DNA from 2 places in the Pseudomonas sp. NBRC 111131 genome. Region 2 is predicted to be linked to the other one. Evidence: predicted binding sites of a transcription regulator. Region 2 holds the regulator's gene; the other holds the start of a gene.
The links. Region 2 encodes sigma-54, which starts transcription at its own class of promoters, with help from an activator protein. Its sites were predicted from a motif close to ANTGGCATNNANNTTGCTNT; they were not measured.
Positions count from the first base shown of each region.

Region 1 (14,386 bases), on a different contig from region 2:
CCGTCTTGGCGAAGTTGCTTTGGTAGTTGGCCTGGTTGGTGTTGTAAAACTGCGAAGTAGAGATGCGTACACTCACGATCTACGGCTCCTTAAAGACTGTTGATCAGGGTGGCGAAAGTTTCCTGGGCCGCCTTGATGATCTGCGACGACGCGGTGTAGTACTGCTGGAACTTGACCAGGTTGCCCACTTCTTCGTCGACCGACACGCCCGACAGGCCGTTGCGGCTGTCCAGCGCAGAGCTGTGCAGCGCCGTGGTGGCGTCGGTGTCCATCTGGGCCTGGCCGGCTTTGCCGCCGACGTTGGACACCAGTTTGGCGTAGGCATCGGTGAAGCTGATGCCTTTGCCGTCGGCACCGACCTCGACCGTCGACTTGGTCTGCAAGTCGATCACCGACTGGCCATTGCGGTTGTCTGCCGAGCCTGCGCCGGTCAGTGCCACGGTGTAGCTGTCGCCGTTTTTCGGCGCACCGGACACGCTCATCTCGAAGGTGAAGTTGCCACCCAGCGCGTTGCCGTTGCCATCGACCAGCGGCACCGACAACTGCAACTTGTTCTCCTGACCCGGCACGATGGTGCCGCTGCCGATCTCGGTGCCCTTGGCGTCATACATCTTGTAGGCCTGGGGCGAGGTGCCCTCGTCGCCGAACACCAGTTTGACCGGGGTCGAGTACTTCAGCCCGTTCTGCAGCTGCGTACGCTGGGCAGCATCATAGATGTCCAGCTTGGAGGTCAACGTCGGTTGCGTGATGACACCGGTGCCCTTGTTGCCAGAACCGTTGGTGGCGGTCAGTGGCGAGGCCAGCGCCAGGCGCTTGGGGTCGGTGAGCACGGTGTCGATGTTGGCCGCAGCGTTGCGGGTCGGGGTGATCTTGAAGCTGTCACCCGCGCTCAAGCCACCGCCGTTGAGCGACAAGGTAAAGCCATCGATCACCGGCGGCGGCGTATCGGTGAGGTCGAAGCTGCCCATGTCGGTGCCTTCGGGCAGCTTGCGCACGCTGTAGCCGGTGGCGCTGGTAAAGGTCACCTGATAGTCGCTGGTGGACAGCTTGCCGGTGTCCTTGATGGTCACATCCAGGTTGCCGGAGCCCGCGCTGTTGCCGGTCTTGGCGACACTGCGCTCGCTGATGGCTTTGGCGCTGTTGATGTCGCCGAACAGCGTGGCGCCGAAGTTACCGTTCTTGTCGATACCCTGGGCCAACTGGCTGTTGATCGCGTCGGCTACCACCAGCGCGACGCGGCCCAGCTCATTGAGGGCAGGGTCGAGGGTTTCCTTGCGATAGCGGATCAAGCCACCCAGCTCGCCACCGGTGGCGCTGCTGGTGATGTCCATCTTGGTCGAGCCGCGGTTGAGGATCAGGCTCATGCGGGTCGGGTCGGTCGCGCTCGGCTCCACGCCCAGGGTCTGGGTGGTCTTGCCCAGGACCAATGACTGGCCGTTCTTCAGGTAGATGTCGTAGTTGCCGTCACGCTCGACCACGTCGGTGCCGATCAGCGCATTGAGCTCGCGCACCGCGCCGTCGCGCTGGTCAAGCAGGTCGTTTGGCTGACCGGAAATGGAACTGACCCGAGAGATCTGTTCGTTGAGGTCGGCGATGGTCTTGGTCAGGTTGTTCACCTGGTTGGCCAGCGCGCCCATGTTGCTGTTGACGTTGCTGTTCTGCTGATTGAGCTGCGACGACAGGGTGTTGAAGCGCTTGGCCAGCGACTGCGCACTGGTCAGCAGGAGCTGGCGCGAAGCATCTTCGGTTGGCTTGGCGGCCGCATCCTGCATGGCGCTGAAGAAGCTTTGCAGCGCGGCAGTGATACCGGTGTCGCTGCTGGACAGGGCAGTGTCCAGGGGTGTGATCTGGTCCAGGTACGAGGAAGCCTCGCTGCTCAGCGAAGTGGTGGTGCGCAGCTGGTTCTCAAGGAACGCGTTGTACACCCGGCGCACATCGGCCAGCGTGGTACCGCTGCCGATGAAGACCTGGCCGACCTGCTGGCCGCCCTTGGTCTTTTGCACGTTCTGCTGGCGCGAGTAGCTTTCGACGTCGGCGTTGGCGATGTTGTTACCGAGGGTGTACATCCCCGACTGCGCGGCGCCAAGCCCCGACATACCAATGTTGATCAGACTCGCCATGGTTCCATGCCCTTAAAGTTGTGTTGTGGTACCAAGCGATGCATAGCTCTGGTACGACTTCATCTGTCTTGCAATCTGCGAGATCTTGCTGGCGTAATTCGGGTCGGTGGCGTACCCGGCCTTCTGCAACTCTTGCACGAACTGTTCTGGTTTATCGGCCGCCTTCACCGCATCTTGATAGCGGGAATTGTTCTGCAACAGGCTGACCAGGTCGTGGAAACTGTCCTGGTAGGAGTCGTAGGAACGGAACGCTGCGGTCTCCTTGACGAACTGGCCGTCGCGGTATTCGCTGGTGATCGCCCGCGCCGAATCGCCTTCCCAGTTGCCGGTGGCCTTGATGCCGAACAGGTTGTGGCTGCTGCTGCCGTCGCTGTTGCGCATCACCGACCTGCCCCAGCCGGTTTCCAGGGCGGCCTGGGCCACCAGGTAACGCGGGTCGACGCCGATGCGCTTGGCGGCCTGCTCGGCCATCGGCAGCATGGTGGCGACGAATTGATCGCTGTCGGCGAACGCCTTCTGCGGCGCCAGCGGTGGCTGTGCCACGGCTCGCCCGGTGATGCGCAGGCCACGCTCAGGCACAGCGAAGCTCTGTGCCACCTGCTGCCCGTCACGGGCCGGCACGGCAGCGGTATTGGTCGCCGCTGCCGGGCTGCCAGCCGACGGCACGATGCCGGCCAACAGGCGGTCGGTCAGCTTGCTCGGCAGGGCCAGGCGCCGTGCGTTGAGCGCGGCAACATCGTTGCGCGTGGCGCTCGACGGCGTGGCATGCACAGGGTCGGCCACCTTGTTGCCCCACAGCGGCGGTGCACTGCCCTCGCTACGCGCAAACGGGCTGGTGTTGGGCGGGGCGCTCTTGTGCTTGGACAGCTGGCGAACCAGCACATCCTGCAAGCCGATACCGCCGCCTTCGCGGGACATGCTCACGGCCAGCTGCTGGTCGTACATGTCGCGGTACTGCTTGACCGTCTCGCTGTTCATCGGGTTGTCGTCGGCCAGCACATCGCTGGCCTTGCGCGAAGCCTTGAGCATCTCGCTGATGAACAGCGACTCGAACTCCTGGGCTACCTTGCGCACGTTGGCGTCGCTGTCGCGGTCACCATGCTTGAGCGAGCTCAGGCGATTGAGGTCGGTATAGGCGCCGCTGTCGGCGGTGCTGGAAACCAGGCTTTTCGAGTTCATCCGCGGCCTCCTCAGATCACGATCAGGTCGGCCTGCAGGGCGCCGGCCTGTTTCAGGGCTTCGAGGATGGCCATCAGGTCGCTGGGCGCCGCCCCCACCTGGTTCACCGCACGGACGATTTCATCCAGCGTGGTACCCGGGCCGAACTTGAACATCGGCTTGGCTTCCTGCTGCGCATTGACCCGCGAACGCGGCACCACGGCGGTCTGGCCATTGGAGAACGGCCCTGGCTGGCTGACGATCGGGTCTTCGGTGATGGTGACGGTGAGGCTGCCGTGGGTCACGGCCGCAGGTGAGACCTTGACGTTCTGGCCAATGACAATGGTGCCGGTACGCGAGTTGATGATGACCTTGGCCACGGCCTGGCCCGGGTCGATCTCCAGGTTCTCGAGGATCGACAGGTAATCGACGCGCTGGCTCGGGTCCATCGGTGCACTGACGCGCACCGAGCCACCGTCCACGGCCTGGGCCACACCTGGGCCGAGCAGTTCGTTGACCTTGTCGACGATGCGCTTGGCCGTTGTGAAGTCGGGGCGATTGAGGTTCAAGGTCAGGGTGTTGCCCTGGTTGAAGCCACTCGGCACTGCCCGTTCTACAGAGGCACCACCGGGAATACGGCCAGCCGACGGAACATTGACGGTGATCTTCGAGCCGTCACGGCCTTCGGCGTCAAAACCACCGACTACCAGGTTGCCTTGGGCGATGGCGTAGACGTTGCCATCGATACCCTTGAGCGGGGTCATCAGCAGGCTGCCGCCGCGCAGGCTCTTGGAGTTACCGATCGACGACACGGTGATGTCCACCACCTGGCCCGGCTTGGCGAAAGGTGGCAGGTCGGCATGTACCGATACGGCGGCTACGTTTTTCAACTGCACGTTGCCCGAGCCAGGCGGCACCTTGATGCCGAACTGCGACAGCATGTTGTTGAAGGTCTGCAGGGTGAACGGTGTTTGGGTGGTCTGGTCACCCGTACCGTTGAGCCCTACCACCAGGCCGTAACCGATCAACTGGTTGGAACGTACGCCAGAGATGCTGGCGATGTCCTTCAGGCGCTCGGCATGGGCACCGAACGCACAGGACAGAAGCAGGGTTGCGGCAATCAGCTGCCTGAGGTTGAACATGTTCATCCGTACTCAGAAGGGCCAAAGCGGGCTGAGGAAGAAGCGGTCCAGCCACCCGGGCTGGCTGGCGTCGGCGAACGAACCTGTCCCTGAATAGGTGATGCGCGCATCGGCCACGCGGGTCGACGGCACGGTGTTGTCGGTGGCGATGTCGTCGGCACGTATCAGGCCGGCAATGCGTACCAGTTCTTCACCTGTGTTCAGGGTCATCCACTTCTCGCCGCGCACGGCGATGATGCCGTTAGGCAGCACCTCGGCCACGGTGACCGTGATCGAGCCGGTCAGGGTATTGCCCTGGGTGGCCTTGCTGTCGCCCTTGGTGGTGCGGTCGCCGCTGTAGCCGGCTTCAAGCGACAGGTCGCCTCCGCCAAACGGGTTGTTGGTGTTTGGCGTGGAGCCGAACAGCGAAGTCAGGCCGATGTCTGCCTTGCTGTTCTTCTGGATCTGCGAGCCTGCGTTCTTGCTGGCCGAAGTGCGCTCGTTGAGGGTGATGGTGATGATGTCACCCACGCGGAACGCCTTGCGGTCGGTGTACAGGCTCTGCTCGAAACCGGCCTGGTAGATCGAACCGTTGTTGGCCGCTGCCGGCAACGGGGTGCGCGGCAAAACCGGCGCATAGTACGGGTCGTTGGGCTTGGGCGTCGGTGCGACGCAACCAGCCAGAACCACCACACCCCCCAGGGCGAATACGGACAACAAACGCTTCATGACGCATACCTCACGGTGTAACTGAACTAGGGCGGCCAGGGCTTACAGCTGCTGAGTGACGAACGACAGCATCTGGTCGGCGGTGGAGATGACCTTGGAGTTCATCTCGTAGGCACGCTGGGTGGTGATCATGTTCACCAGCTCTTCCACGGTGCTGACGTTGGAGTTTTCCAGGGTCTGCTGCAGGGTGGTGCCAAAGCCGTTCAGGCCTGGTGTACCGACCTGTGGCGCACCGCTGGCGGCGGTTTCCAGGAACAGGTTTTCACCGATGGCCTGCAGGCCAGCCGGGTTGATGAAGTCAGCGGTCTGGATGTTGCCGATAACCTGCGCAGCCGGGTTGCCGGCGGTGGTGATCGACACGGTGCCGTCCTGGCCGACGGTGAAGGTCTGGGCATCGTTGGGCACGACGATCGCAGGCTCGAGGGCAAAGCCGTTGGCGGTCACGATCTGGCCGTCGGAATTCAGGTGGAAGGTGCCGTCGCGGGTGTACGACACAGTGCCATCGGGCTGCAGGACCTGGAAGAAGCCACGGCCGTTGACGGCCATGTCCAGTGGGTTTTCGGTGGTCTGCAGGCTGCCGGTCTGGAAGTTCTTCTGGGTGCCGACGATGCGCACACCGGTACCGACCTGCAGGCCCGACGGCAACTCGCTGTCCTGAGTGGACTGCGCGCCTGGCTGGCGTTTGATCTGGTACAGCAGGTCCTGGAACTCGGCACGGTCACGCTTGAAACCGGTGGTCGAAACGTTGGCCAGGTTGTTGGAAATGACCGTGAGGTTGGTGTCCTGGGCGGACAGGCCGGTTTTAGCGACCCAAAGAGCCGGAAGCATCAGTATTCTCCTCGTGCGCCTGTTTTACGGCACCCGTTCAAGTGTGGTTAGCCGATTTGCAAAACACGCGCCATGGCTTCGTCGCCTTCCTTGGCCGCGTTCATCATCTTCACGTGCAGTTCGAATTGACGGGACAGCGCCAGCACCGAAGTCATTTCTTCCACGGCGTTGACGTTGCTGCCCTCCAGGAAGCCTGACACCACACGCACATTGACGTCGGCGGCGGCCGGCTGGCCATTCTGGGTGTGGATCAGCCCATCAAGGCCTTTGCTCAGGCCTTTGGTGTCCGGGTTGACCAGCTTGATGCGGTCGACTTCGGCCATCACCCGCGGGTCTTCGCCCATGGAGCGGATGCTGATGGTGCCATCGGCGCCCACTTCGACTTTCTGCTCTGGCGGAATGGCGATCGGGCCGCCGTTGCCGATCACCGGCATGCCATTGCCGGCGCGCAGGACGCCCAAGGCATCGATGTTCAGGCTGCCGGTGCGCACGTAAGCTTCACGGCCATCCGGTGCCTGCACGGCGATAAAGCCCTGCCCGGCCACGGCCACGTCCAGATCGCGCCCGGTCTCGACCATCGGCCCTTCACTGAAGTCCGTGGCAGGGCGCTCGGTCATGGCAAACGCCCGCGACGGAAAGCTGTCGCCGAACACCGGCATCGAACGCGCCTGCTCCAGGTCACGCTGGAAGCCGTTGGTGGAAATGTTCGCCAGGTTGTTGGCGTGGGCCTTCTGCGCCAGCGCGTTCTGGCTGGCGCCGGTCATGGCCACGTAAAGCATCTTGTCCACAGTCATCCTCCGCTGCACTGGCGATCGTTTGCCGCTCGCCGCTGCTGTGCAGGCGTAGAAGCAAGTTCCGAACCAACTTTTTGAAAGTGTGAAAAAGCCCGTGAATACGGGCCTTTGCGGGTGAGGGTGGCGAGGGGGACGCCGGTTATCCGGCGCCAGGTTGCCGATTGCGGCAAACCTGTACCGGCCTCTTCGCGGGGCAAGCCCGCTCCACAGGTTTGAGGGCGCAACACAATTCCCTGTGGGAGCGGGCTTGCCCCGCGAAGAGGCCGGCACAAGACTCAACGATCGCGGCAACCACCATTGTTGTAGGGCCCGGCAAAACGCTTCCAGCCTTCCCCCGGCGACCACTGCGAACACACCAGGCGGCCATCCACCTGGCTCTCCCAGCGCCACCATGGCGCGGTGCCTGCCTGTGCCTGGTAAAGGCAGAAAGCGGCCAGCAATGCGACAACCCACTTTTTCATGTTCCCTCCCGCAGATGCGACAAACCCCTTCACGAGAAAGGGGTTCGCCCAAACACCATCACCCCGTGACCATCACGTCATCTGGATGATGGTCTGCATGACGGTGCTTTCGGTGGAGATGGTCTTGGCGTTCGCCTGGTAGTTGCTCTGCGCCTTGATCAATTCCACCAGCTCCTGGGTCAGGTTGACGTTGGAGCCTTCCAGCGCATTGGACTCGACGCTACCCAGGGTACCGGTCTTCGGCGAATCGATGCCGGGAATGCCAGAGGTGTAGGTTTCAGTCCAGCGGGTGCCGCCGATCTGCTGCAAGCCCTGCTCGTTGGCGAAGCTGGCCAGGGCCACCTGGCCGATGGCGCGCGACTGCTGGTTGGTGAAACTGGCGAACAGCACGCCGGTGGAGTCGATGCTCAAGCTCGACAGAATACCGGTGGCATAACCGTCCTGGGACTGCGACATACGGGCAGTGTCGGTGTTGTAGGAGGTGGTGCTGTTCATCGACAGCTTCATGCCATCGGGATTGCCATTCGCGCCGTTGGCGGCCCATGCTCCCGACGCATCCTGCACTGCTGGCACCCAACCGGCCATGGTGAAGACGTTGTTGGTCACGCTGAACGATGCGCCAGGCGGGTGGCCGGTGTTGTCGGCCGCCATGCTCTTCACCGAACCATCGCTGTTGAAGCTGATAGTGCCGGTCAGGGGCGTGGTGGAAGACGGGTCGAACGGGTTGCGACCGTCGACCAGGGTGTACATGGTCCACTCGTTGGTGCCGGTCTTGCGGTAGAACTGCTCCATGGTGTGCTCGTTGCCCTGGCTGTCATACACCTTGGTCGGGAACGACTTGGAGTAGGTGGTTTCGTCCGAGGGGTCGAACACCTTGTTCGGCACCAGGTTGCCCGTGCCGTCATCGACTTCCAGCGGGATATCGACAGACGACGAGTTCAGGTTGATGCCCTGGTCGATCAAGGTCGTTGCCTTGGGCTTGAGTGCCGACGTGTCGATTTGCAGGTCGGTCAGCACACCCTTCTGGATCTTGCCGTTCGAGTCGGCCGCATAGCCTTGCAGACGCAGGCCATCGGAAGTCACCACGAAGTTGTTCTTGTCGGGCTGGAACGCACCGGCACGGGTGTACACCTGCGCCCCGTTGTCGGACAGCACGAAGAAGCCTTGGCCCTGGATGCCCATGTCCAGCACGTTGCCGGTATTGTTCACGTCACCCTGGGTGAACTGCTGCGAAACAGCCGCCAGGCGCACACCGTTGCCGACCTGGTTCTTGCCTACGCCCAGGCGGTTGGCGCCGGCGTAGACGTCGGCGAACTCGGCGCGCGACGATTTGAAACCGGTGGTGTTGACGTTGGCAATGTTGTTGCCGGTAACGTCCAACTGCTTGTTGGCTGCGTACAGACCGCTAAGGCCGATATTGAAAGACATGAATTCACTCCTGTGCCGCGCTAGCGGGCCTTAGATACCGATGGTTTGTACGTCGGAGAGGGAAACCTTGCCGACACCCGCGAGGTTGAGCACCATTTCGCCCGTGGCGTTGAAGCTGACACTGGTCACCTTCGCCGGCAGCAGGGTGTTCATTTGCACTGTTTTGCCATCGACCGTGGTGCTGGCGGTGAAGGAATAGGTACCCGGGTCGACCTTCTCGCCCTTGGCGTTGGTGCCATCCCAGATGAAATCGGCGTAACCGGCTTTCTGCTCGCCCAGCTCGATGGTCTTGACGGTATTGCCGTCCTTGTCCTTGATGGTGATCTTCGCCTCGCCGATCGCTTGCGGCACGACGAACTGCGCGTTGAAGCTTTCCGTGGTATCGACCACCGCCTTGTCGTTCTGTACCACCACCGAACGGCCGACCAGCGAGGACGCCTGCAGGGCCTGAGACGAGGCCATGGCGTTGGTGATGCCGCTGACCGATTCGTTCAGCGTCGTGATGCCTTCCAGGCTGCTGAACTGTGCCAACTGGGCCACGAATTCGCCGTTGTCCTGGGGGTCCAGCGGGTTCTGGTGTTGCATCTGGGTAACCAGCAGCTGCAGGAACGCGTCCTTGCCGAGCGTGTCGGTACCGGTCTTGGATGCGGTGTCGGGGGTTTTCTTGGCGCTGCCACCCACGCCCGATGCCGACAAGACATCGTTGAGGTTCACACCGTTGGTGCTATCGACTGCCATGGTCTGGATTCCTTATCACTGACCGAGGGTCAGGACTTTCTGCATCATGTTCTTGGCGGTGTTCATCAGCTCGGCGTTGGTCTGGAACGCCCGGCTGGCAGAAATCATGTCAGCCATTTCCTCGACCACATTGACGTTCGGGTAGTACACGTAGCCGTCCTTGTTCGCCGCCGGGTGGTTTGGCTCGTAACGCGCCTCCAGGTTGCTCTGGTCTTCGATAATCCCCTTGACCTGCACGCCCTGCCCTGCCTCGCCCTGGTCCTCGAACAGCGACTGGCTGACACCGGCCTGGGCGTTCTGGAAGGTGGTGGCGAACACCGGGTGGCGCGCACGGTAGGTCTGGTCGATGCTCGACGAAACGGTTTCGGCGTTGGCGATGTTGGAAGCCACGGTGTTGAGGCGGGTGTTCTGCGCGCTCATGCCGCTACCGGCAATGTTGAAAACACTGGAAAGGGACATGGTCATTCTCCGCGCAGGGCCGAAACCAGCCCTTTGAATTTACTGTTGAGCAGCGTGAAACTGGCCTGGAAGCCGATGGCGTTTTCGGTGTAGTTCGATTGCTCGATCTGGGCGTCCACGGTGTTCTGGTCAATCGACGGCTGCGTCGGCGTGCGGTACTGCAGCGTGTCGTCGGCCATCGCCAGGCCTTCGGCCTCGATGTGACGGCTATTGGTGCGCTCCATGGCGAAACGGCCACCGCTTTGCTGCTTCTGGCTTTCGGCAGCAAGCACCGAAGAGAAGTCCATGTCACGCGCCTTGTAGTTGGGCGTGTCGGCGTTGGCGATGTTGTTGGCCAGCACTTCGGCGCGCTGGGCACGGAAGCCCAAGGCCTTTTCATGGATGCCAAGCGCCTTGTCGAAACTGATGCTCATGTCGGGGAAACCTTCAAAGGTTGACCGGAAGATCGTTGACCAAGCTATAGCAAGGGCTGTGCCAAACCTTCAAAAACCCGAAAACACTGGGCTGCGCCAGGCATCAAGGGGCGGAGGATGCCAGAAAAGCGGCAAAGTGCTTCCGCTTGATGAGGGGAAAGCGGCAATTGCCGGACGGCAAAAGCGGCAAACCAAAAAATTGACGTCAACTGAAAGCGGCCACTGGCCTTGAAATCGGTGCAGCAGCAGGAGCCGGCTTACTGGCGACAGGGGTCGAGCAAACAACAAAAAAGGCCGGCATCGTTACTGCCGGCCTTTTGCCTACTTGGCCTGGTAGATGATCCCCGGGCTGCACTGCACCATCTGGTAATGGTCCGGCAGCCCGTTGAGCGCTTCGGAGGCGCCCAGGAACAGGTACCCACCCGGCTTCAGGGTGCTGTGAATACGCAACAGGATGTCCCTCTTGACCTGCGCCGAGAAGTAGATCAGCACGTTGCGGCAGAACACGATGTCGAATTTGCCCAACGCTGCGTAGCTGTCGAGCAGGTTGAACGAACGGAACTCGACACGGCTGCGAATGGCCGGCTTGACCGCCCAGCGCCCCGGCCCCTTGGTATCGAAGTAGCGCTGCAGGCGCTCCTGGGACAGGCCGCGCGCGATCGCCAGGCTGTCGTATTCGCCGGTCTTGCAGTTGTTCAGCATCGACCCGGACAGGTCGGTGGCGACGATCTGCGCGCCCATCTTCAGTTGGCCAAGGTTGCTGCGCTCGAATTCGTCGATGGCCATCGAAATGGAATACGGCTCCTGGCCCGAAGAACAGGCCGCCGACCACATGCGCAGGCGCTGGCCTGGATTGTTCTTGATGAACTCCGGAATGACCTTGTTCTTGAGCACTTCGAACGGGTAGGTATCGCGAAACCACAAGGTCTCGTTGGTGGTCATGGCATCGACCACCTGCTCGCGCAGGCCGCTACGCGGCTGAGTCTGGATGCGCTGCACGAGCTCACCCAGGCTCTTGATGCCCTGTTGCTCCATGAGCTTGTTGAGACGGCTCGAGACCAGGTATTGCTTGTTCTCGCCCAGCAGGATGCCACAGGCTTTCTCCAGGAATACCCGGAACTGTTCGAAATCCAAATTACCCGTAGACACTACTGCAGCCTCTTTTCAATCGCTGGTGCCGGGAACTGCCTCCCGGCTGCTTCAATGCGTTGCCTTGATCCGGTCGACCACTCGCTGGGCCAGATCGTCCGGCTTGAACTTGGCAAGGAAGTCATCCGCCCCGACTTTCTTGACCATCGCCTGGTTGAACACCCCGGACAGCGAAGTATGCAGGACGATGTGCAATTTTTGCATACGCGGGTCGTTACGGATCTCGGCCGTCAGCGTATAACCGTCCATTTCCGGCATTTCAATGTCCGAGATCATCATCAGGAACTCTTCTTCCGGCTTTTTGCCTTCGTCGACCAACTTGCGCAGGTAGTCCAAGGCCTGACGACCGTCATTGAGCGCCACCACCTCGACCCCGACGGTTTGCAGGCAGCGGCTGACCTGCTTGCGCGCCACCGACGAATCGTCGACAGTCAGCACCCGCAGCAGCACGGCCTTGTCCTGCACGTCGGCATCGACCACACCGGCAGACACCGATTCGGACGATGGCGCTACCTCGGCCAGCACCTTTTCCACGTCGATGATCTCCACCATGCGGTTGTCCACACGGGTGACCGCGGTCAGGTAGTGATCACGGCCGGTACCCTTGGGTGGCGGATGGATCTCTTCCCAGTTCATGTTGACGATGCGCTCGACCGAATGCACCAGAAACCCCTGGGTCTTGGTGTTGTACTCGGTGATGATCACAAAGCTGTTGCGTGTTTCTTCCTTCAACCCAGGCAGGCCCGTTGCCATCGACAGGTCGAGGATCGGGATGGTTGCCCCGCGAATGTTCGCCACGCCGCGTACCACCGGGTGGGATTTGGGCAACAAGGTCAGCTCCGGGCACTGCAGCACCTCGCGCACCTTGAATACGTTGATCCCGTAAAGCTGCTCGCCATTGAGGCGGAACAGCAACAACTCCAGGCGATTCTGCCCCACCAGCTGCGTGCGCTGGTTGACCGAATCCATTACCCCCGCCATGCCTGACTCCTTATGGTTTGTGCTTTTCGTCGCCACTCGGTTAACGAGTCGGCACGGGCTTTGCTTTTTTGAGCGCCATGTACACGAAAACGACAATTTTCCGACGACTGCCCCACCTGCTCAGTGGCGCACTGGCCGTGCTGAGCCTGCTGGCGCCCGGCCTTCGTACGCTGGCGGACGCAGTTACCTTGCCTGAACAGCTTATCGGTGTCACCCAAGGGTTTCTTGAATTCACCGTCGAGGATTACCTGGCCACCACCCAGACCGCCGGGCGCTACGAGATCCAGGTCAACCCACTCGATCCGCGCCTGCGCATGCCGCTGTGCAGCCAGCCGCTGGACGCTTCGCTGGAAAGCCCGGCGCAGCCTCTGGGCCGGGTAACGGTGCGGGTACGCTGTGACAGCAGCGCGCCGTGGACCCTCTTCGTGCCGGCAACGGTGCGCTTGTTCCGCGACGTGGTGGTGGTCACCCGCCCGCTCAAGCGGGAAAACATCATTGCCGAGGGCGACGTAGCCTTGCGCGAGCGCGACGTGGGGACCCTCGGCCAGGGTTTCCTCACGGACCTCGACCAGGCAGTGGGCATGAAAATGCTGCGCCCTACGGTCATCGATCAGGTGCTTACCCCGCAGCACCTGGAACAGGCCGAAGTGATCCGTAAGGGCGACCATGTGGTGATCATCGCCCGCAGCGGCAGCCTCAGCGTGCGCATGCCGGGCGAAGCCTTGAGTAAAGGCGGCCAGGGTGAGCAGATACGGGTGCGCAACCTCAATTCGCAGCGGGTGGTGAAGGCCAGGGTCACCGGGCCTGGCCAGGTCGAGGTGGCCATGTAGATTGGGCTGGCGGTGGGGAACCGCTTTTCCTAAACTGTGTCAGAAAACGGGTTCGCGGGCTTGCCGACAGGCGGCTGAGCATTTGTGCCTAAAGTTTCTTTCGGGTTGGCCGAAAACAAGGCAAGCGTCCAAATACCCAGAGGTTTCTGATCATGGTCATCGACTTCAGTCGTTTGAATAACTCTCCGTCCATCACGGGCGGCGTTCGCGGCAACACCGCGACCGGTAACGCCGACAAAGCCGGCGAAACCCACGAGGCGCCGAAAAGCGCTGGCGCCAGCGGAGAAGCGGTACACCTCAGCCAAGAGGCCCAGCAGTTGCAGAAGATCAGCGACAAGCTGCGTGATCAGCCCGCCGTCGACAGTGCCCGTGTGGCGCAGTTGAAACAGGCGATCGCTGATGGCAGCTACCAGGTCGATGCCGGCCGGGTCGCCAGCAAACTGCTCGATTTCGAAGCCCAGCGCTAACCGTTCGGCGCGCTGACTTCACGGACGCTATAAAAGCCAAGAGTTAGCCATGCACGACATCACCTTGCTGCAACTGATCGAAGACGACATCGCACCTACCCAGGAACTGCTCGACCTTCTGCAGAAGGAGTCGGTCGCCCTGCATGGGCGTGACATGGAACCGCTGGAAGGTATCCTGGCACGCAAGCAGTCACTGATCGTTCTGCTCGAGCAGCAAGGCCTGCGCCGCAACAACCTGCTCACCAGCCTCGGCCTGAGTGCCGACCGCGCCGGTGTCCAGGCGGTGGCCGAGCAGTCAGCCAATGGTGCCGTCATCCTGCAACAACTCAACGTGCTCACCCAGTTGATGGACGCCTGCCAGAAGGTCAACGAAACCAATGGCCGGATTATCCAGGTGCAGCAGCACGTCACGGCCAACCAAGTCAGAATCCTCATGGGCGGCGATTCCCCGTCGCTCTACGACAGCCGTGGCGCCACCTCGCCGCTGGCCAAGCCTCGGGCCATCAGCCAAGTGTGATTATTTCTATCAAGGCACGGAACATACTGGCAAAATGCCGTTACTTGCGTGTGTCGTTTTTGCCTGGAGATTGATAACCCGTGTTCAATGAAGCCGATGCCCCGCAGCCGCCAAAGGTGCTGAACACCCCTTTGGAGATCGCGGCCAACTTGCGCCAGCTGCAGGAGAGCCATGATCCTTTGATCATCACCTT
Region 1 is NZ_BCBH01000003.1:299,991-314,376, forward strand. Features, by position in the region: gene APH34_RS05035 (flagellar hook-associated protein 3) at 1-76, opposite strand, end outside; gene flgK (flagellar hook-associated protein FlgK) at 90-2,120, opposite strand; gene flgJ (flagellar assembly peptidoglycan hydrolase FlgJ) at 2,133-3,299, opposite strand; gene APH34_RS05050 (flagellar basal body P-ring protein FlgI) at 3,311-4,420, opposite strand; gene flgH (flagellar basal body L-ring protein FlgH) at 4,433-5,128, opposite strand; gene flgG (flagellar basal-body rod protein FlgG) at 5,171-5,956, opposite strand; gene flgF (flagellar basal-body rod protein FlgF) at 6,004-6,744, opposite strand; gene APH34_RS05070 (hypothetical protein) at 7,026-7,211, opposite strand; gene flgE (flagellar hook protein FlgE) at 7,284-8,639, opposite strand; gene flgD (flagellar hook assembly protein FlgD) at 8,670-9,377, opposite strand; gene flgC (flagellar basal body rod protein FlgC) at 9,393-9,836, opposite strand; gene flgB (flagellar basal body rod protein FlgB) at 9,839-10,249, opposite strand; gene cheR (protein-glutamate O-methyltransferase CheR) at 10,571-11,398, opposite strand; gene APH34_RS05100 (chemotaxis protein CheV) at 11,450-12,379, opposite strand; gene flgA (flagellar basal body P-ring formation chaperone FlgA) at 12,457-13,209, shown strand; gene flgM (flagellar biosynthesis anti-sigma factor FlgM) at 13,362-13,676, shown strand; gene APH34_RS05115 (flagella synthesis protein FlgN) at 13,726-14,193, shown strand; gene APH34_RS05120 (flagellar brake protein) at 14,274-14,386, shown strand, end outside.
Region 1: flgB (flagellar basal body rod protein FlgB) is a predicted target of sigma-54. The motif match lies at 10,296-10,315, and genes of this name have one in related genera.

Region 2 (14,386 bases):
CAGCCTGGCTCCTCGATCATGCCGGGCAAGGTCAACCCGGTCATTCCCGAGGCCACTGCCATGGTTGCCGCTCAGGTCATCGGCAACGACGCGACCATCGCCGTGGCAGGCCAATCGGGCAACTTCGAGCTCAACGTGATGTTGCCGGTGATCGCCCGCAATCTGTTGGAGAGCATCGAGCTGATGGCCAATGCCAGCCGCCTGTTGGCCGACAAGGCCATTGCAACCTTCAAGGTCAACGAAGGCAAGCTCAAGGAAGCCTTGGCGCGCAACCCGATCTTGGTCACAGCGCTAAATCCGATCATCGGCTACCTCAAGGCCGCGGAGATCGCCAAGACCGCCTACAAGCAAGGTCGCCCGATCATCGATGTGGCGCTTGAGCACACCGATCTGTCGCGTGATCAGCTCGAGGCGCTGCTGGACCCGGAAAAACTCACCGCCGGCGGAATCTGACCCGCGTCAGCGCGCATGAGTCATCAGCGCGCAGGAGGAACGTCATGCAGCACTGGAAACGCACCACTGAAACCGCCAATCGCCTGTTCGAGCAGGGTGAGCTGGTCGATGCTCGCGAACACTATCTGCAAGCGCTGGCCTTGGCCCAAGTGCTGTTCGAGCGCTGGCATGACGTCGATGAAGCGGTGGCGGCATTTGTCATTGCCCACCACAACCTGGCGGACCTGCACCTGCGCCTGAACCAGCCGCACGAGAGTGCCGATTACTTGTGCGCTGCTCACCAGCGCTTGCTGCAAGCCAGCCAGGAGCCCCGCCTGGCGCAGCCGTTGCGAGATGCCGCACTGCGTCACAGCGGGCGAACCTACACCGAGCTCCTGAGTTTCATCGCCGAGTACGGCCAGTATCCGCGAACCGAGCGCCTGCTCAACCGCCACGTGCCAGCCGCCAGTGAACTGGCAGCCCAGCCGGGCCTGGCATCCAGCCCTCAAGCCTACGGAATCCATTGATATGCCCCATACCTTGCCTGCATTGCCTTACGCCTACGATGCGCTGGAGCCGCACATCGATACCCAGACCATGGAGATTCATCACACCAAGCATCACCAGACCTATGTCAACGGCCTCAATGCTGCCATCGAAGGTACCGAGTGGGCCGAATGGCCGGTCGAAAAACTCGTCGGCGCAGTCAAGCAACTACCCGAGGCCCTGCGCAGTGCGGTGACCAACCACGGTGGTGGCCACGCCAACCACTCACTGTTCTGGACGGTCATGTCGCCGCAAGGGGGTGGTCAGCCACAGGGCCAGGTGGCCGACGCCATCGACACAGGGCTGGGTGGTTTCGAGGCATTCAAGGACGCCTTCACCAAAGCTGCGCTGACCCGCTTCGGCAGCGGCTGGGCCTGGCTCAGCGTCACCCCGGAGAAGCATCTGGTGGTGGAAAGCAGCGGCAACCAGGACAGCCCGCTGATGCACGGCAACACGCCGATCCTCGGCCTGGATGTGTGGGAGCATGCCTACTACCTGAAGTATCAGAATCGTCGCCCGGAATACATCGGTGCTTTCTACAACGTCATTGATTGGGCGGAAGTGGAACGTCGTTATCTCGAAGCCTTGAAGTGAGTCGACCCGGTATGCGCTCGGAGGTGATGTCTGTCAGCAGTGTGCGCCTGTTCCGCCTGGCGCTAGGCACCTTGTTGCTCCTGGTCGGCACGGCTCTGCTGGTGGCACGGGGTATCGCCTGGCTGGACCTGGAGCCGCGCATGCTGCGTGCTCTGGAAGGCGGCGCATTGTGCGCGTTGGGGACGGCGCTGGGCGCGGTACCGGTGCTGGTCATTCGCAACATGCCAGTGGCCCTGGCCGATACCCTGCTGGGCTTTGGTGCCGGCGTGATGCTGGCCGCCACAGCGTTTTCCCTGATCATACCGGGGTTGGACGCGGCACAAGCCCTCGGTTTCAGCCCGTGGGGTGCCGGTGGCCTGGTCAGTTTCGGCTTGTTGTTCGGCGCCTTCTGCTTGTTCGTTGTCGACCTCAAGGTGTCTGGCGCTTCGCCAGAGGCCTTGGTCGGCAGTGAAAACCAGCCGGTGATCGCGGCGCGAATCTGGTTGTTCGTCATCGCCATCATCGCCCACAACATACCTGAAGGCATGGCCATTGGTGTGTCAGCCGGTGGCGGCATGCCCGATGCCGACAGCCTGGCCATGGGCATTGCCTTGCAGGATGTGCCCGAAGGCCTGGTCATTGCGCTGGTATTGGCAGGGGCGGGGATGTCGCGGTTCAAGGCATTTCTGATTGGTGCCGCATCGGGGCTGGTGGAGCCCCTGGCGGCAGTGATCTGTGCCTGGCTGGTGAATGTTGCACAGCTGCTATTGCCTCTGGGCCTGGCCTGTGCAGCGGGCGCGATGTTGTTGGTGGTGACCCAGGAAATCATCCCCGAGTCGCGCAGCAACGGGCACCACCGCTTGGCCAGCCTTGGGCTATGTATCGGGTTTTGCCTGATGATGGTGATGGATACAGCGATGTCGTGAAGGACCTGGAGCGGGAGCTGTCTTTGTCAGCGTGCTGGTCACTCGGCGAAGATGACGCCGTTATTCGCCTTCGTCGAAGTAGTTGTTGATCAACGTCACCAGCGCCTCCAGGGCTTCGCTGTCTTGCTCACCTTCGGTGTGCAGGTGCACCTGGGTGCCTTTGCCCGCAGCCAGCATCATCACGGCCATGATGCTCTTGCCGTCAACCAGCTTGTCAGGCGCACGCCCGACCCGCACCTGGCAGGGGAAACGCCCGGCCACGCCGACGAACTTGGCTGCCGCCCGGGCGTGTAGCCCCAGCTTGTTGATGATGGTGATTTCGCGGGCGGGCATCGTGGTGCGGATCCTGTGGGCTAGAGGTCGCGGTGGCGGACCTGGACGTTTTTCAGGGACTGTTGCAGCAATTGGCCAAGGCGTTCGGTGATGTACACCGAGCGGTGGTGGCCGCCGGTGCAGCCGATGGCGATAGTGACATAGGCGCGATTGCTGGCAGCAAAGCGTGGCAGCCATTTGAGCAGGTAGCTGGAAATGTCGTTGAACATTTCTTCGACATCCGGCTGTGCGGCAAGGTAGTCGATTACCGGTTGATCCAGGCCGGAATGCTCGCGCAGCTCAGGCTTCCAGTAGGGGTTGGGCAGACAGCGCACATCGAACACCACGTCGGCGTCGACCGGCATGCCTCGCTTGAAGCCAAATGATTCGACCAGGAAGGCGGTGCCGGGCTCGGGCTGGTTGAGCAAGCGCAGCTTGATCGAGTCGCGCAGTTGGTAGAGGTTGAGGTTGGTGGTGTCGATCTTCAGGTCGGCAAGGTCGGAGATCGGCCCGAGCAACTCGCTTTCCACGCGGATTGCCTCCGCCAGCGAGCGGTCTGCGTTGGTCAACGGGTGGCGCCGTCGCGTCTCGGAGAAGCGCTTGAGCAGCGTGTCTTCGTCGGCGTCGAGAAACAGCACGTCACATTGGATATGGCGGCCACGGGCTTCTGCCAGCAGGTCCGGAAAGCGCGACAAGTGGCTCGGCAGGTTACGCGCATCGATCGAAACGGCCACCTTGGGTTGCAGCAGCTCGGTATTGATCAGCGCGTTTTCCGCCAGTTGCGGCAGCAGGCCGGCGGGCAGGTTGTCGATACAGTAATAGCCGTTGTCTTCCAGCACATCGAGGGCGGTACTCTTGCCGGAGCCGGACCGGCCGCTGACGATGATCAGGCGCATGTTCAGTGCTCGTTCTGTACGTCCAGGACAACCTGGTACAGGGCCTCGCTGCTATTGGCAGCACGCAGGCGATCGCGGACCTCCTTGCGATCGAGCATGCTGGCAATCTGGCGCAGCAATTCGAGATGGGCGTCGGTGGCAGCCTCGGGCACCAGCAGGACGAACAGCAGGTCGACCGGCGCACCATCGATGGCGTCGTAGTCGATTGGAGCGTCCAGGTGCAGCAAGGCGCTGACGGGGGCAGTGCATCCTTCGATCCGGCAGTGGGGAATGGCAATGCCATTACCGAAGCCGGTGGAGCCGAGCTTTTCACGAGCGATGAGTTTTTCGAAGACGACCTGCATCTCCAACTCGGGTACTTGTTCGGCAATGAGGTTGGCGACCTTTTCAAGGGCGCGTTTCTTACTGCCGCCCGGCACGTTCACGAGGGAACGGCCGGGGGTCAGGATGGTTTCAAGTCGGATCATGGATGAGGGGGATCAGCGGGCGGCTGCACCTTGCAGCAGGCTTTGCTGTTTTTCCTTGTGTTTTTTCAGTTGGCGGTCGAGCTTGTCGGCCAGGGCGTCGATCGCTGCATACATGTCTTCGTGTTCGGCGTTGGCAACCACTTCGCCGCCGGGAATCTGCAAGGTCGCTTCGACCTTCTGCTGCAGCTTCTCGACTTTCATGATGACCTGCACGTTGGTGATCTTGTCGAAGTGACTCTCCACGCGGGCGAGCTTTTCAAGCACATAATCGCGCAGCGGCTGAGTGACTTCTACATGCTGTCCACTGATATTGACTTGCATACAGCTTCTCCTTTGTTGCCCGTGCATAAAGAGGCAGGTATTGCACCTGCCCCACAAACGCTATGGCACATCTCAGGGGCTACATCAGTCGCTTGCGCTCGCTCGACGGTGCGATGCCGAGGGACTCGCGGTACTTGGCGACGGTGCGACGGGCTACCTGGATGCCTTGTGCCTCCAGTAAACCAGCGATCTTGCTGTCACTCAATGGCTTTTTCTGATTTTCCGCCGCTACCAGTTTCTTGATGATCGCGCGGATGGCCGTGGACGAGCATTCTCCGCCTTCGGCGGTGCTCACATGGCTTGAGAAAAAGTATTTCAGTTCGTAGATGCCGCGGGGGGTATGCATGTATTTCTGCGTGGTCACCCGCGAAATGGTCGATTCGTGCATGCCCACCGCTTCGGCGATGTCGTGCAGCACCAGAGGTTTCATCGCCTCGTCGCCGTAGTCGAGGAAACCGCGTTGATGCTCGACGATCTGGGTGGCGACCTTCATCAGCGTTTCGTTGCGGCTTTGCAGGCTTTTAATGAACCACCGAGCTTCCTGCAGCTGGTTGCGCATGAAGGTGTTGTCGGCGCTGGTGTCGGCACGGCGGACGAACCCGGCATACTGCGGGTTGACCCGCAGGCGGGGGATCGCTTCCTGGTTCAGCTCGACCAGCCAGCGGTCGCTGTCCTTGCGCACGATGACATCGGGTACCACGTATTCTGGCTCGCTCGACTCGATCTGCGAGCCAGGACGTGGGTTGAGGCTCTGTACCAGCTCAATGACCTGGCGCAGCTCGTCTTCCTTGAGTTTCATCCGGCGCATCAGCTGGCTATAGTCGCGGCTGCCGAGCAGGTCGATGAAATCGGTGACCAGGCGCTTGGCCTCGGCCATCCAGGGTGTGTTGGCCGGCAGTTGGCGCAATTGCAGCAACAGGCATTCGCCCAGGTTGCGCGCGCCGACACCTGCTGGCTCGAACTGCTGGATGCGGTGCAATACCGCTTCGACCTCGTCAAGCTCGATGTCCAGCTCCGGGTCGAAGCCTGCGCAAATCTCTTCGAGCGTGTCTTCCAGGTAGCCCTGGCCGTTGATGCTGTCGATCAAGGTGACGGCGATCAGTCGGTCGGTATCGGACATCGGTGCCAGGTTCAGCTGCCACAGCAGGTGGCTTTGCAGGCTCTCGCCGGCCGAGGTGCGGGTGGTGAAATCCCACTCGTCATCATCGTTGCTCGGCAGGCTGCTGGCGCTGGTCTGGTAAATGTCTTCCCAGGCCGTGTCGACCGGAAGTTCATTGGGGATTCGCTCGTTCCACTCACCGTCTTCCAGGCTTTCGGCACTGCTGGTGCTTTCCTGGAAGCTGTTGTCCTGGACCTCGGCGGCCGGCTTGTTCTCGGCGTTGTCCGCCATTGGGTCGCTGTTGTCGAAGTCGTCGCCGTCTTCCTGACGTTCGAGCATCGGATTGGACTCCAGCGCTTCCTGGATTTCCTGCTGAAGGTCCAGGGTGGAGAGCTGAAGTAGGCGGATGGCCTGTTGCAACTGCGGGGTCATCGTCAGTTGCTGGCCCATTTTTAGGACGAGCGATGGTTTCATGGCAGGGGCTTAATACCTTGTTCGCCGGCGCGCATGCGCCATCCACTACACGAGGGCGCCGAGGCGCCAAATTCAAGCAAGTTTTATGCCTTAAATTGTAGCGTTTGCCTAGAGCACTGTAACAACTTAAACCCCGCCAGGGCGGGAAAGCCAGTGCTCCAGGCGCGTCCCGGGGTCAGAGCCGGAACTCGTGACCCAGGTAGACCTCTTTGACCAGGTCGTTGGCCAGGATGGTCTGGGCATCGCCTTCGGCGATCAGCTGGCCATCGTTGACGATGTACGCGGTTTCGCAGATATCCAGGGTTTCACGGACGTTGTGGTCGGTGATCAGTACGCCGATGCCCTTGGCCTTGAGGTGGTGGATGATCTGCTTGATGTCGCCGACCGAGATCGGGTCGACGCCGGCAAAAGGTTCGTCGAGCAGGATGAACTTTGGTGCGGTCGCGAGGGCGCGGGCAATTTCGACCCGGCGGCGCTCGCCCCCGGACAGGCTCATGCCGAGGTTGTCGCGGATGTGGCTGATGTGGAACTCCTGCAACAGGCTTTCCAGCTCCTTGCGGCGGCCATCGCGGTCGAGTTCCTTGCGGGTCTCGAGGATGGCCATGATATTGTCGGCCACCGACAGCTTGCGGAAGATCGAGGCTTCCTGCGGCAGGTAGCCGATACCGGCGCGAGCGCGGCCGTGCATGGGCTGGTGGCTGACATCGAGGCTGTCGATCAGGACGCGGCCCTGATCGGCCTGGACCAGGCCGACGATCATGTAGAAGCAGGTGGTCTTGCCGGCGCCGTTGGGGCCGAGCAGGCCGACGATCTGGCCGCTGTCGATCGACAGGCTGACGTCACGCACGACCTGACGCCCCTTGTAGCTCTTGGCCAGGTGCTGGGCTTTGAGGGTTGCCATTTACTCGGCCTTCTTCTTCGGCTGGATCACCATGTCGATGCGCTGACGTGGCTGGGTCACGTTGCCACCGCGACCGGCGGTCGCAACCTGGGTCTTGGTGTTGTAGACGATCTTCTCGCCTTCGGTGGTGTTGCTTTCGTTCTCGACCTTGGCGCGGTCAGTCAGGATCACCGTGTCTTTCTGCGCCTGGTACTGGATGGTCACGGCCCAGCCTTTCATTTTGTCGGGCTTGGCGGCGCTCTGCTGCTGCTCGAAGTAGGCCAGGTTGCCCACCGAGGTCACCACGTCGATGTCGCCATTGGCGGCACGGGTCATGGTCACGGTGTTGCCTTTGATCATCATGGAGCCTTGGGTGATGATCACGTCGCCGGTATAGGTGGCCACGCCTTGCTTGTCGTCCAGGTGCGCGTTGTCGGCCTGGATGCGGATCGGCTGGTCACGGTCGGTCGGCAGGGCGAAGGCGCTCGCGCTTCCCAGTGCTGCGCTCAGGCTGAGCAAAAGGGGGAGGGTTTTAACGAGCCTCATACTGTCCTCTTACGTTAGAGAGCAGGTCCATCCTGCCTTCTTTCAAATACGCTTTCATTCCTTTGCCCGTAGTTGTACCACCGGCGCCGTCGATTCTAACGGCTTGATCGGTCTGCGCATATTGCTTCTGCGGGAACACGGTCATGCGTGAGCTGGTAATGATGGTTTCACGCTGTTTTTCGTCGGTACGGGCCACGCGCACCTGGTCGATCAGTTCGACCTCGGTGCCGTCCGGGTTGACCTCGGCACGCGCGCTCTGTACGTGCCAGGGGTATTCGGTGCCCCGGTACATGTGCAGGTCGGGCGTAGTCACCAGTGTGACCTCGGTCGCCTTGAGGTGTTCGACCTTGTCGGCCGTCATTTCGTATTGCAGCTTGCCGTCGGGCAGAAACTGCACGCTATGGGCATTGATCGCATAGTAATCGATGGCGCTTTCGTCGACTTGCGCCACCGGTTTGTCGAGGAAGCTCTCGGGGCTGACATTCCAGTAGCCGATTGCCACCAGCAGGGCGGCGATCACCGCGAGCAGCGCAACATTGCGGGCTTTCTTGCTGAACATGGGCAACCTACAGGTAGTTGGCGTTGGCAGCGTCCAGGGTGCCCTGGGCCTGCATGATCAGTTCGCAGAACTCGCGCGCAGCGCCTTCACCGCCGCGTGCTTGGGTCACGCCGTGGGCATGCTGGCGAACGAACGGAGCAGCATTGGCGACCGCGATACCCAGCCCTACCCGGCGAATGACCGGTAAGTCGGGCAGGTCATCACCCAGATAGGCGACCTGCTCATAGCTTAGGCCCAGTTCGGCCAGCAGGCCGTCGAGCACCACCAATTTGTCCTCACGGCCCTGGAACAGGTGCGGGATGCCGAGGTTCTTCGCGCGGCGCTCGACCACCGGGGTCTTGCGCCCGCTGATGATCGCCGTGGTCACGCCGCTGGCCATGAGCATCTTGATGCCATGCCCGTCCAGCGTGTTGAAGGTCTTGAACTCGCTGCCGTCCTCGAGGAAGTACAGGCGCCCGTCGGTCAGGACGCCATCTACGTCGAACACGGCGAGCTTGATGGCTTTGCCGCGTTGCATCAGATCCTGGTTCATGTGCAAGGTTCTCATCTACATGACCCCTGCGCGCAGCAGGTCGTGCATGTTCAGGGCGCCGGTAGGGCGGTCGTGTGGGTCGACAACGACCAGTGCGCTGATCTTGTTGTCTTCCATGATCTTCAGTGCCTCGGCGGCGAGCATGTCGGCGCGGGCAGTCTTGCCGTGCACGGTCATCACCTGATCGATCAGCGTGCTGTGTATGTCGATGTTGCGGTCCAGGCTGCGGCGCAGGTCGCCGTCGGTGAAGACCCCTGCCAGGGTTCCATCCTGTTCCAGTACGACGGTCATCCCTAAACCTTTACGGGACATTTCAAGCAGTGCGTCCTTGAGCAGGGTGCCGCGTTGTACTTGCGGTAGCTCGTCACCAGCATGCATGACGTTCTCGACCTTGAGCAGCAGGCGACGGCCCAGCGCTCCGCCGGGGTGCGAAAACGCGAAGTCTTCGGCGGTGAAGCCGCGTGCCTCGAGCAGGGCGATGGCCAGGGCGTCGCCCAGTACCAGTGCCGCTGTGGTAGAGGAGGTGGGCGCCAGGTTCAGCGGGCAGGCTTCCTGGGCAACACGGGCGTCGAGGTTGGCCTCGGCGGCCTGGGCCAGGGGCGAGTCAGGGTTGCCGGTCAGGCTGATCAGCTGGATGCCAAGGCGTTTGATCAGGGGCAGCAGGGTAACGATTTCGGCGGTACTGCCGGAATTGGACAGGGCCAAAATGACATCATCGCGGGTGATCATGCCCATGTCGCCGTGGCTGGCCTCGGCCGGGTGCACGAAGAACGACGGCGTACCGGTGCTGGCCAGGGTGGCGGCAATCTTGTTGCCGATGTGCCCCGATTTGCCCATGCCGACCACAACGACTCGGCCCTTGCTGGCCAGAATCAGCTCGCAGGCTTTGACGAAATTGGCATCGATACTGGCCGCCAAGCCCTGTACTGCCTCGATTTCCAGGCGCAGGGTTCGCTGGGCGGACTGGATCAGCTCATTGGATTGGCTCATGTCGAAAAGCAATGCCTGATGAAAAGGCGGCGATTATAGCTGCAATGGAAGAAAGCCTCATCCTTTCGATTGTCCTATCAAATGTCATCAAACCCTGTCGCTGGCCTGAACGACTCGTTCCATGGCCTTGGGGCCGCACTGTGAGCGGTGCTATAGTTCGCCGCTATTCGGCCCGCGAGGGGCGCGTGTGCCTTCAAGATGAACGCCAGCGTCCACTAGAACGAGGCTGCACTAGCAAGGAGTCTAGATGAGTGTGGATAGCGCCTACGCGGTCGAGTTGAAGGGCGTCACCTTCAAGCGCGGTTCGCGCAGCATTTTCAGCAATGTCGACATACGCATTCCGCGTGGCAAGGTCACCGGCATCATGGGGCCGTCGGGTTGTGGCAAGACCACGCTGCTGCGCCTGATGGGCGCGCAACTGCGTCCGTCCAGTGGTGAAGTGTGGGTTGCCGGGCAGAACCTGCCGAGCCTGTCGCGTAGCGACCTGTTCGATGCACGCAAGCAGATGGGGGTGCTGTTCCAGAGTGGCGCCCTGTTCACCGACCTCGACGTGTTCGAGAACGTTGCGTTCCCGCTGCGTGTGCATACGCAGCTGTCGGACGAGATGATCCGTGACATCGTGTTGATGAAGCTGCAGGCCGTGGGCCTGCGGGGTGCCATCGACCTGATGCCCGACGAGCTTTCCGGCGGCATGAAGCGTCGCGTAGCGCTGGCCCGAGCGATCGCGCTCGATCCGCAGATCCTCATGTACGACGAGCCGTTTGTCGGCCAGGACCCGATCGCCATGGGCGTACTGGTGCGCCTGATCCGCCTGCTCAACGACGCCCTAGGCATCACCAGCATCGTGGTGTCCCACGACCTGGCCGAAACCGCCAGTATTGCCGACTACATCTATGTGGTCGGTGATGGTCAGGTGCTGGGGCAGGGTACGCCCGACGAGCTGATGGGGTCGGACAACCCGCGTATTCGCCAATTCATGAAGGGCGACCCGGACGGCCCGGTACCCTTCCATTTTCCTGCGCCTGACTACCGCGCCGATTTGCTGGGGGCGCGTTGATGCGCAGAAAATCCTTACTCGAACGTATCCGTCTGCTCGGCCGCTCGGCGATCGATGTACTGGCGGTGCTTGGCCGTTCCTGCCTGTTCCTGTTCCATGCACTGGTCGGACGTGGCGGCATCGGTGGCGGTTTCCAGCTGCTGACCAAGCAGCTGTATTCGGTGGGTGTGCTGTCGCTGGCCATCGTTGTGGTCTCCGGTGTGTTCATCGGCATGGTGCTGGCCCTGCAGGGCTACAGCATCCTGACCAAGTACGGCTCCGAGCAGGCAGTCGGGCAAATGGTTGCCCTGACCCTGCTGCGTGAGCTGGGCCCGGTAGTGACTGCGCTGCTGTTCGCAGGCCGTGCCGGTTCGGCACTGACTGCCGAGATCGGCAACATGAAATCCACCGAGCAGCTGTCGAGCCTCGAGATGATCGGTGTCGACCCGCTCAAGTACATCGTCGCACCACGCCTGTGGGCCGGCTTCATTTCGCTCCCGCTGCTGGCGCTGATCTTCAGCGTGGTCGGCATCTGGGGCGGCTCATGGGTCGCGGTGGACTGGCTGGGCGTCTATGAAGGCTCGTTCTGGGCCAACATGCAGAACAGCGTGTCCTTCACCGACGATGTGCTCAATGGGTTGATCAAGAGCCTGGTGTTTGCCTTCGTCAGCACCTGGATCGCCGTATTCCAAGGGTATGACTGTGAGCCCACTTCAGAGGGGATCAGCCGTGCCACCACCAAGACCGTGGTCTACGCCTCGTTGGCAGTACTGGGTCTGGACTTTATTCTGACCGCCTTGATGTTTGGAGATTTCTGATGCAAAACCGCACCCTGGAAATCGGTGTCGGCCTGTTCCTCCTGGCCGGGATCCTGGCGCTGCTGCTGCTGGCTCTGCGTGTCAGCGGGCTGTCGGCCAGCCCGAGCAGCGATACCTACAAAGTTTACGCGTACTTCGACAATATCGCCGGTTTGACTGTCAGAGCTAAAGTGACCATGGCCGGTGTGACGATCGGCAAGGTCACCGCCATCGATCTGGACCGTGATTCCTACACCGGTCGGGTGACGTTGCAGCTGGACAAGAAGGTCGACAACCTGCCGACCGATTCCACTGCCTCGATCCTGACCGCCGGGTTGCTGGGCGAGAAGTACATCGGCATCAGCGTGGGTGGCGAAGAGCAGGTACTCAAGGATGGCGCTACCATCCATGACACGCAGTCGGCGCTGGTGCTGGAAGATCTGATTGGCAAGTTCCTGCTCAACACCGTTGGCAAGGAACCCAAAGAAGCGCAACCGGCTAATTAAGGAGTTTCCATGATTTCGATCCTGCGACGTGGCCTGCTGGTCCTGCTGGCGGCTTTCCCCTTGCTGGCTGTGGCGGCGCCGGGGCAAACCCCGCACGACGTGGTCCAGGGCACGACCAACGAATTGCTGGGTGACCTCAAGGCCAACAAGGAACAGTACAAGACCAACCCGCAGGCCTTCTACGATGCGCTCAATCGCATCCTGGGCCCGGTGGTCGATGCCGACGGCATCTCCAGAAGCATCATGACCGTCAAGTACTCGCGCAAGGCCACGCCTGAGCAGATGCAGCGCTTCCAGGAAAACTTCAAGCGCAGCCTGATGCAGTTCTATGGCAACGCCCTGCTCGAATACAACAACCAGGGTATCGTCGTGGACCCAGCCAAGGCTGACGATGGCAAGCGTGCCAGTGTCGGCATGAAAGTCACCGGCAACAACGGTGCTGTGTACCCGGTGCAATACACCCTCGAGAACCTGGGTGGCGAGTGGAAGGTGCGTAACGTCATCGTCAATGGCATCAACATCGGCAAGCTGTTCCGCGACCAGTTCGCCGATGCCATGCAGCGCAATGGCAACAACCTGGACAAGACCATTGACGGCTGGGCTGGCGAAGTTGCCAAGGCCAAGGAAGCCGCCGATACCTCGCCCGAGAAGACCGTCAAATGAGTGAAACCAGCGTAAGCATGGCCGAGCCGGGTGTTCTGCGCCTGGCGGGCGTGCTGGACTATCGCAGCGGCCCGGCCTTGCGCAAGCAGGGCAAGGCGTTGGTAGACGCTTCCCGCGAGTCGCACCTGGTGCTCGATTGCACGGCTGTGCAAAAGTCATCCAGTGTTGGCCTGTCGTTGCTGCTGGCCTTCATCCGTGACGCCCAGGCGGCCGGCAAGGCCTGCGAGGTGCGTGGCATGCCTGATGACATGCGGGAAATTGCCGGGGTCTACGACCTCGATGAAGTACTGGCGAGCTGATGGCTCGTTACGCGTGAACAGCCCCTCGGTCAGCGCACGCCCTCGTTGGGCTTCGCAGGCGAGGGGCTTTTTTGTATGATGGCCGACCCGTGCGCATCGGGCGCCGATTGAGGTTGAGCATGCAGGCCGTAGAAGTTAAGAGCTTCCTTGAAGAGAAATTGCCGGGATCCCGGGTCGAAGTTGAAGGCGAAGGCTGCAACTTCCAGTTGAACGTGATCAGCGACGAGTTGGCTGGCCTGAGCCCGGTCAAGCGCCAGCAGGCGATCTATGCTCACCTGAATCCCTGGATCGCCAATGGCAGCATCCATGCGGTAACCATGAAATTTTTCAGCAGCGCAGCCTGGGCTGAGCGCACCTGAGCCAACGTGGCGGCGAGACTCCAATGGACAAACTGATTATTACTGGCGGCGCTCGCCTTGACGGCGAGATCCGCATTTCGGGCGCGAAGAACGCAGCCCTGCCGATTCTGGCGGCGACCCTGCTGGCCGATGGCCCGGTCACCGTGGGCAATCTGCCGCACCTGCACGACATCACCACCATGATCGAGCTGTTCGGGCGCATGGGCATCGAGCCTGTGATCGACGAAAAGCTGGCGGTGGAGATCGACCCACGTACCATCAAGACCCTGGTTGCGCCTTACGAACTGGTCAAGACCATGCGCGCCTCGATCCTGGTGCTCGGCCCCATGGTCGCGCGCTTCGGCAAGGCCGAAGTGGCCCTGCCAGGCGGCTGCGCCATCGGTTCGCGCCCGGTCGACCTGCACATCCGCGGCCTCGAGGCCATGGGCGCGAAGATCGAAGTCGAAGGTGGCTACATCAAGGCCCAGGCGCCTGAAGGCGGCCTGCGTGGCGCACACTTCTTCTTCGATACCGTCAGCGTGACCGGTACCGAGAACATCATGATGGCCGCAGCCCTGGCCAAAGGCCGCAGCGTGCTGCAAAACGCCGCACGTGAGCCTGAAGTGGTCGATCTGGCCAACTTCCTGATCGCCATGGGTGCGAAGGTTCACGGCGCCGGCACCGACACCATCACCATCGATGGTGTGGAGCGCCTGCACTCGGCCAACTACCGCGTCATGCCTGACCGCATCGAGACCGGCACCTACCTTGTCGCCGCAGCCGTGACCGGCGGCCGTGTCAAAGTCAAGGACACCGACCCGACCATCCTCGAAGCGGTGCTTGAGAAACTCAAGGAAGCGGGTGCCGACGTGACCACCGGTGAGGACTGGATCGAACTGGACATGCACGGCAAGCGGCCGAAAGCCGTGAACCTGCGTACCGCTCCGTACCCGGCGTTCCCGACCGACATGCAGGCGCAGTTCATCTCCCTCAACGCCATTGCCGAAGGCACAGGCGCGGTCATCGAGACGATCTTCGAAAACCGCTTCATGCATGTGTATGAGATGCACCGCATGGGCGCGCAGATCCAGGTCGAAGGCAACACCGCCATCGTTACTGGCGTGCCGGCGCTCAAGGGTGCTCCGGTCATGGCCACCGACCTGCGTGCATCGGCCAGCCTGGTGCTGTCGGCCC
Region 2 is NZ_BCBH01000008.1:71,278-85,663, reverse strand. Features, by position in the region: gene APH34_RS10175 (lyase family protein) at 1-453, shown strand, start outside; gene APH34_RS10170 (hypothetical protein) at 498-959, shown strand; gene APH34_RS10165 (superoxide dismutase) at 961-1,572, shown strand; gene APH34_RS10160 (ZIP family metal transporter) at 1,584-2,477, shown strand; gene APH34_RS10155 (HPr family phosphocarrier protein) at 2,538-2,810, opposite strand; gene rapZ (RNase adapter RapZ) at 2,831-3,685, opposite strand; gene ptsN (PTS IIA-like nitrogen regulatory protein PtsN) at 3,688-4,152, opposite strand; gene hpf (ribosome hibernation-promoting factor, HPF/YfiA family) at 4,165-4,473, opposite strand; gene APH34_RS10135 (RNA polymerase factor sigma-54) at 4,553-6,046, opposite strand; gene lptB (LPS export ABC transporter ATP-binding protein) at 6,222-6,947, opposite strand; gene lptA (lipopolysaccharide transport periplasmic protein LptA) at 6,948-7,472, opposite strand; gene lptC (LPS export ABC transporter periplasmic protein LptC) at 7,459-8,031, opposite strand; gene APH34_RS10115 (HAD family hydrolase) at 8,039-8,563, opposite strand; gene APH34_RS10110 (SIS domain-containing protein) at 8,579-9,553, opposite strand; gene APH34_RS10105 (ATP-binding cassette domain-containing protein) at 9,801-10,610, shown strand; gene mlaE (lipid asymmetry maintenance ABC transporter permease subunit MlaE) at 10,610-11,407, shown strand; gene mlaD (outer membrane lipid asymmetry maintenance protein MlaD) at 11,407-11,892, shown strand; gene APH34_RS10090 (phospholipid-binding protein MlaC) at 11,902-12,555, shown strand; gene APH34_RS10085 (lipid asymmetry maintenance protein MlaB) at 12,552-12,854, shown strand; gene APH34_RS10080 (BolA family protein) at 12,974-13,213, shown strand; gene murA (UDP-N-acetylglucosamine 1-carboxyvinyltransferase) at 13,237-14,386, shown strand, end outside.